Rubrivivax gelatinosus IL144: one gene and its partner. The protein of the gene in region 1 interacts with the protein of each later gene in a pairwise test. Links are inferred from orthologs where the notes say so. Each region holds a gene or a part of one and is shown on either strand. Other genes may lie near its edges.

What was found.
Region 2: the proteins of RGE_RS14215 (region 1) and ctaD interact in binary tests that used the Escherichia coli proteins (3 or more experiments, as listed by UniProt). The link is inferred for Rubrivivax gelatinosus IL144 from one-to-one orthologs.

Annotation. Positions count from the first base shown.
Region 1 is NC_017075.1:3,093,615-3,096,843, forward strand. What follows is about bases 113-3,111. They hold RGE_RS14215 (pyridoxal phosphate-dependent aminotransferase), read left to right. Parts: upstream 113-1,031; coding sequence 1,032-2,192; downstream 2,193-3,111. Other genes in these bases: RGE_RS14210 (CysB family HTH-type transcriptional regulator), read left to right, coding at 113-1,032; RGE_RS14220 (hypothetical protein), read right to left, coding at 2,200-3,111. Also shown: RGE_RS14205 (sirohydrochlorin chelatase), read left to right, coding at 1-71; more of RGE_RS14210, read left to right, coding at 88-112; more of RGE_RS14220, read right to left, coding at 3,112-3,229. UniProt on the Escherichia coli protein: Shows aminotransferase activity with methionine and histidine as substrates, and to a lesser extent also with phenylalanine.
Region 2 is NC_017075.1:4,488,676-4,491,856, reverse strand. The notes cover bases 185-3,135. They hold ctaD (cytochrome c oxidase subunit I), read left to right. Parts: upstream 185-813; coding sequence 814-2,457; downstream 2,458-3,135. Other genes in these bases: RGE_RS20395 (cytochrome c oxidase assembly protein), read left to right, coding at 2,588-3,135; RGE_RS24765 (cytochrome oxidase small assembly protein), read left to right, coding at 2,469-2,591; coxB (cytochrome c oxidase subunit II), read left to right, coding at 185-785. Also shown: more of coxB, read left to right, coding at 1-184; more of RGE_RS20395, read left to right, coding at 3,136-3,163; RGE_RS20390 (DUF2970 domain-containing protein), read left to right, coding at 3,160-3,181. UniProt on the Escherichia coli protein: Cytochrome bo(3) ubiquinol oxidase is the terminal enzyme in the aerobic respiratory chain of E.coli that predominates when cells are grown at high aeration.

The DNA of each region.
Region 1 (3,229 bases):
CGGCCGTCGGCGCGGCGCCCGAGGTCGTGGCCGCGATGGCCGCCGCCGCCGTGCGTGCGCTCGGCACCTGACCCCCACGAGGCCCGGATGAACCTGCACCAGTTCCGATTCGTCCAGGAGGCGGTGCGCCGCAACCTGAACCTCACCGAGACCGCCAAGGCGCTGTTCACCTCGCAGCCCGGGATCAGCAAGGCGATCCTCGAGCTCGAGGAGGAGCTCGGCGTCGACATCTTCGCCCGCCACGGCAAACGCCTGCGCCGCGTCACCGAACCGGGGCAGGAGGTGCTGAAGTCGATCGAGATCATCATGCGCGAGGTCGCCAACCTGAAGCGCATCGGCGAGCAGTTCTCCAAGCAGGACGCGGGCACGCTGTCGATCGCGACGACGCACACCCAGGCGCGCTACTTCCTGCCCGGGCCGATCGCCCAGCTGCGCAAGCGTTTCCCGAAGGTGCAGGTCGTGCTGCACCAGGGCATGCCCGAGCAGGTCGCACGCATGCTGCTCGACGACGTCGCCGAGGTCGGCCTGGCCACCGAGGCGCTGGCGCATTACGAGGATCTCGTCACCCTGCCCTGCTACGAATGGCAGCACGTGATGGTGGTGCCGCCCGAGCATCCGCTGGCGACGGTGGAACGCATCACGCTGGAACAGCTGGCCGCCGAGCCGCTGGTGCTCTACCACGCCACCGTCTCCGGCCGCACGCGCATCGACCAGGCCTTCGCTCGCGCCCGGCTGAAGCCGGTGCTGGCGCTCGAGGCGATCGACTCGGACGTCATCAAGACCTACGTGCGCCTGGGGATGGGCGTGGGCATCGTCGCCGAGACCGCGGTGCGCGACGACCCGCCCGACTCGGGCCTGGTCGCGCGCCCGGTGGGCCAGCTCTTCGGCAGCAACGTCACGCGCGTCGCCTTCAAGCGCGGCGCCTATCTGCGCCACTTCGTCTACGCCTTCGCCGAACAGCTGTCCGATCGCCTGTCGGCGTCGCTGGTGCAGCGCGCGATGGCCGGCGAAGGCTCCGACTACAACCTCTGATGAACGAACCCCGCACCCCGTCGCTGCCCAGCCGGCTGCCGAAGGTCGGCACGACGATCTTCACCGTGATGTCGGCCCTGGCCGCCGAGTGCGGCGCCGTCAACCTCGGCCAGGGCTTCCCCGACTTCGACTGCGACCCGGCCCTGCTCGACCGCGTCAACGACGCGATGCGCGAGGGTCTGAACCAGTACCCGCCGATGGCCGGCGTGCCGGCACTGCGCCAGGCGGTGGCGGCCAAGATCGCGGCGCTGTACGGCCGCAGCTACGACCCCGAGCGCGAGATCACCGTCACCGCCGGCGCGACCCAGGCCATCCTCACCGCGGTGCTGGCCTGCGTGCACCCGGGCGACGAGGTCATCGTGCTCGAGCCCTGCTACGACAGCTACGCGCCGAACATCGAACTCGCCGGCGGCCGCGTCGTGCGCGTGCCGCTGACCCCGGGCAGCTTCCGCCCCGACTTCGAGCGCATCGCCGCGGCCATCGGGCCGCGCACCCGCGCGATCATCGTCAACACGCCGCACAACCCGGCGGCGGTCGTCTGGACCCGCGCCGAGATGCAGCGCCTGGCCGAGATCCTCGCGCCCACCGACGTGCTGCTGATCGCCGACGAGGTCTACGAGCACATGGTGTTCGACGGCGCCGAGCACGTCAGCGCCTCGGCTATCCCCGAACTGGCCGCGCGCGCCTTCGTCGTCTCCAGCTTCGGCAAGACGTTTCACGTCACCGGCTGGAAGGTCGGCACGGTGGCGGCGCCGGCGGCGCTGACGGCCGAGTTCCGCAAGGTGCACCAGTTCAACGTCTTCACGGTCAACACGCCGATGCAGCACGCGCTGGCGCGTTACCTCGCCGACCCCGCGCCCTACCTCGGCCTGGCGGCCTTCTACCAGCGCAAGCGCGACCTGTTCCGCGCCGGGCTGGCCGCGAGCCGGCTGAAGCTGCTGCCCTGCGAAGGCAGCTACTTCCAGAGCGTCGACTACTCGGCGGTCTCGGACCTGCCCGAAGCCGAGTTCTGCCAGTGGCTGACGCGCGAGATCGGCGTCGCCGCGATCCCGATCTCGGCCTTCTACGACGGCGGCTTCGAGCAGCGTTTCGCGCGGCTGTGTTTCGCCAAGCGCGACGAGACGCTCGAGCGCGCGCTGGAGCGCCTGGCCAGACTCTGAAGGACGCTCAGCCGCGCGGCGGGATCAGGTTCAGACCGCCGTCGGGTGCCGTCGGCGGGCCCGGATCGGACTCGGTCTCGAGTTCGCTCAGGTCGAGGTCGATCGCCGCCACCGACGGCGGCTCGGCGATGCCTGGGTCGAAGACCGAATCGCGCTCCAGCGTCAGGTACGGGTGCGGCGAGGTCATGCCGAACTCGGCTTCCTCGGTCAGCGGCAGCAGCAGGTCGACGGTGCCGCTCTCGACGGCCTCGCGGTCCAGCAGGTCGCGCGCCAGCGAGTACAGGAACAGCACCTCGCGGTAGGCCGGCAGGTCGAACAGCTCGCCACGCGACTTGCGGAACAGCAGCGCCTCCAGCTCGGCCATCGCGTCCAGCGGCCGGCCCCAGACCTGCTGCAGTCGCGGCAGCACGCCGGGGTAGTCGTCCAGCGAGCGGCCGTGCTGCAGGTCGGCTTCCCACTCCGGCGCGTAGGCGTTGAAGCGGCGGTTGAAGCGCTCGCGCGTGCGCTCGTAGGCCTCGCGCTCGCCGCGGCGGCGGTAGATCTCCAGCAGCTTCAGGTAGGGCAGCGGGCTGCCGCCGCCGGTGTCGCGCAGGTGCTCGACGAGCAGGTCGATGGCCGCGTCGTCCTGGCCGAGCACGATGAAGAACTCGGCCTGCTGCTCCAGGTCGAGCAGCTCCTCGATCGTGACGTCGCGCGGCGCGCCTTCGTCGGCACGCGAGCCGGTGGGCAGGATCTGCGTGCGTTCGCTGTGGATCTCGTGGACCTCGGGGCCCGACGTCGCGGGCTCGACCGGCGGCCGCGGCGGCGGCACCAGCGGTGCCGGCGGCGGCATCGGGATCTCGCTGGTCATCAGCGGCAGCTGCGAGGTCGGCATCGGCGGGCGCGGCGGCGCCTCGGCGGTCGCGGCGCGCTGCCAGGCGCGCTGGCGCTCCTGCTGCAGGGCACGCAAGCGCCACCACAGGCCGCCGGCCAGCGCCAGCAGCGCGGCGACGGCCAGCATCAGCGGTAGGCGCCAGCGGTCTTCACGTGCGTCGGCA
Region 2 (3,181 bases), 1.4 Mb from region 1 along the record:
ACACGACCAACGCCGACCTGACGATCAAGGCCACCGGCTACCAGTGGAAGTGGGGCTACGACTACCTGCAGGGTGAAGGCGAGGGCATCGCCTTCCTGTCGACGCTGGACGTTCGCCAGCGCCAGATGTCCGACGCCGGCCGGCCCGAGGGCAACGACTACCTGCTGCGCGTCGACAACCCGCTGGTCGTGCCGGTGCAGCGCAAGGTGCGCATCGTCACGACGGCCAACGACGTGATCCACGCCTGGGGCGTGCCGGCGCTGGGCGTCAAGCAGGACGCGATCCCCGGCTTCGTGCGCGACACCTGGTTCCGCGCCGAGCGCACCGGCGACTTCTACGGCCAGTGCGTCGAGCTCTGCGGCAAGGAGCACGCGTACATGCCGATCCACGTGAAGGTGCTCGGCGCCGCGGACTACGCCGCCTGGGTGCAGGCCAAGAAGCGCGAGATGGCCGCCGCGGCTGACGACCCGACCCGCATCTGGACGCTGGACGAACTCGTCGCGCGCGGCCAGCAGGTCTACGCCTCGACCTGCGCCGCTTGCCACCGCCCCGACGGCAAGGGCGGCGGGCCGGTCAAGCCGTTGGACGGCAGCGCCATCGTGCGCGACGACCCGGCGCGCCAGATCGACATCGTGCTGCACGGCGCGGCCAACGGCGCGATGCCGTCGTGGAAGGCGCTGTCGGACACCGAGATCGCCGCCGTCATCACCTTCACGAAGAACGCCTGGAGCAACCAGACCGGCGTGCTGGTGCAGCCCGCGCAGGTCGCGCAGGCCCGTCCTTGACGCCGCCCGCAGGCGGCAGGAGCCCCGAATGAGCGTTGTCCTCGAGCCGCCGGTCGGCCCCGCGCACGGACCAGCACATGGCGCGCAGCACGAGCACGCCCACGGCGTGCCGCAGGGCTGGCGGCGCTGGCTCTACGCCACCAACCACAAGGACATCGGCACGATGTACCTGCTGTTCAGCTTCGCGATGCTGATCACCGGCGGCGTGCTGGCGCTGGCGATCCGCAGCGAGCTGTTCCAGCCCGGGCTGCAGTTCTTCAACCCCGAGCTGTTCAACCAGCTGACGACGATGCACGGGCTGATCATGGTCTTCGGGGCCATCATGCCGGCCTTCGTCGGCTTCGCGAACTGGCTGATCCCGATGCAGATCGGCGCGTCGGACATGGCGTTCGCGCGCATGAACAACCTCAGCTTCTGGCTGCTGATCCCGGCGGCGCTGCTGCTCGTCGGCTCGTTCTTCATGCCCGGCGGCGCGCCGGCTACCGGCTGGACGCTGTACGCGCCGCTGACGCTGCAGATGGGCCCCAGCATGGACGCGGCGATCTTCGCGATCCACCTGATGGGCGCGAGTTCGATCATGGGCTCGATCAACATCGTCGTCACGGTGCTGAACCTGCGCGCACCCGGCATGACGCTGATGAAGATGCCGCTGTTCTGCTGGACCTGGCTGATCACCGCCTACCTGCTGATCGCGGTGATGCCGGTGCTGGCCGGCGCGGTGACGATGACGCTGACCGACCGCCACTTCGGCACCAGCTTCTTCAACCCCGCGGGCGGCGGCGACCCGGTGATGTACCAGCACATCTTCTGGTTCTTCGGCCACCCCGAGGTCTACATCATGATCCTGCCGGCCTTCGGGATCATCAGTCACATCCTGCCGGCCTTCGCACGCAAGAAGCTGTTCGGCTACACCTCGATGGTCTACGCCACGGCCTCGATCGCGATCCTGTCGTTCATCGTCTGGGCGCACCACATGTACACGACGGGCATGCCGGTCACCGGCCAGCTGTTCTTCATGTACGCGACGATGCTGATCGCGGTGCCGACCGGCGTGAAGATCTTCAACTGGACGGCGACGATGTGGAAGGGCTCGATGAGCTTCGAGACGCCGATGCTCTGGGCCATCGGCTTCCTCTTCGTCTTCACGATCGGCGGCTTCACCGGGCTGATCCTGTCGATGGCGCCGATCGACATCCAGCTGCAGGACACCTACTACGTCGTCGCGCACTTCCACTACGTGCTCGTCGCCGGCTCGCTGTACGCGATCTTCGCCGGGGTCTATTTCTGGGGGCCGAAGTGGACCGGGCGCATGTACTCGGAGTTCCACGGCAAGGTGCACTTCTGGCTGTCGCTGGTGTTCTTCAACGTCGCCTTCTTCCCGATGCACTTCCTCGGGCTGGCCGGCATGCCGCGGCGCTACGCCGACTACCCGGTGCAGTTCGCCGACTTCAACGCGCTGTCGACGATCGGCGCCTTCGGCTTCGGGATCATGCAGGTCTACTTCTTCGTCTTCGTCGTGCTGCCGATGATGCGCGGCAAGGGCGAGCCGGCGGCGGCCCGGCCCTGGGACGGCGCCGAGGGCCTGGAGTGGGAGATCCCGTCGCCGGCGCCGTGGCACAGCTTCGAGACGCCGCCGCGGCTGGACGCCAGCGCCACGCGCATCCTGCGCTGAGGGCCGCGACGATGGCGCTCGACGAGCACGAAGCGCGCCGGCGCGCCAACCGGCGCCTGGGGCTGTGGCTGGCGGCGCTGGCGCTGGCTTTCGGGCTGGCCTTCGTGCTGCGCATGAGCTGGGGGCGCTGGTGACGGCGCGGGCGCTGCTGGCCGACAACCGGCGGCTGTTCGCCAAGCTCGCCGTCGTCGCCGCGGCGATGTTCGGCTTCGGCTACGCGCTGGTGCCGATGTACCGCGCGATCTGCGAGGCGCTGGGCATCAACGTGCTGGCGCGCGCCGAACTCAACACCGGCGGCGCCGCGGCGCCGGCGGCCAACACCCAGGTCGACACCAGCCGCAGCGTCGTCATCGAGTTCGACGCCAACGCGCGCGGGCCCTGGGAGTTCCGGCCCGAGAAGCGCACGCTGAGCGTGCACCCCGGCGAGCTGGCGCGGGTGGACTACGTGTTCCGCAACCGCCAGCCGGTGGCGATGACCGCGCAGGCGATCCCGAGCTACGCCCCGCAGGTCGCGGCGGCGCACTTCGGCAAGCTCGAGTGCTTCTGCTTCAGCCAATGGACGCTGCAGCCGGGCGAGGAACGCAGCTGGCCGGTGGTTTTCGTCGTCGACCCCAAGCTGCCGCGCGAGGTGACGACGATCACGCTGTCCTACACCTTCTTCGAAGTCGGCGGGCGCACGCCGCCGGCGCCCGGGGGCGGCACGTGAATGCGCCGCGCCGCCTGC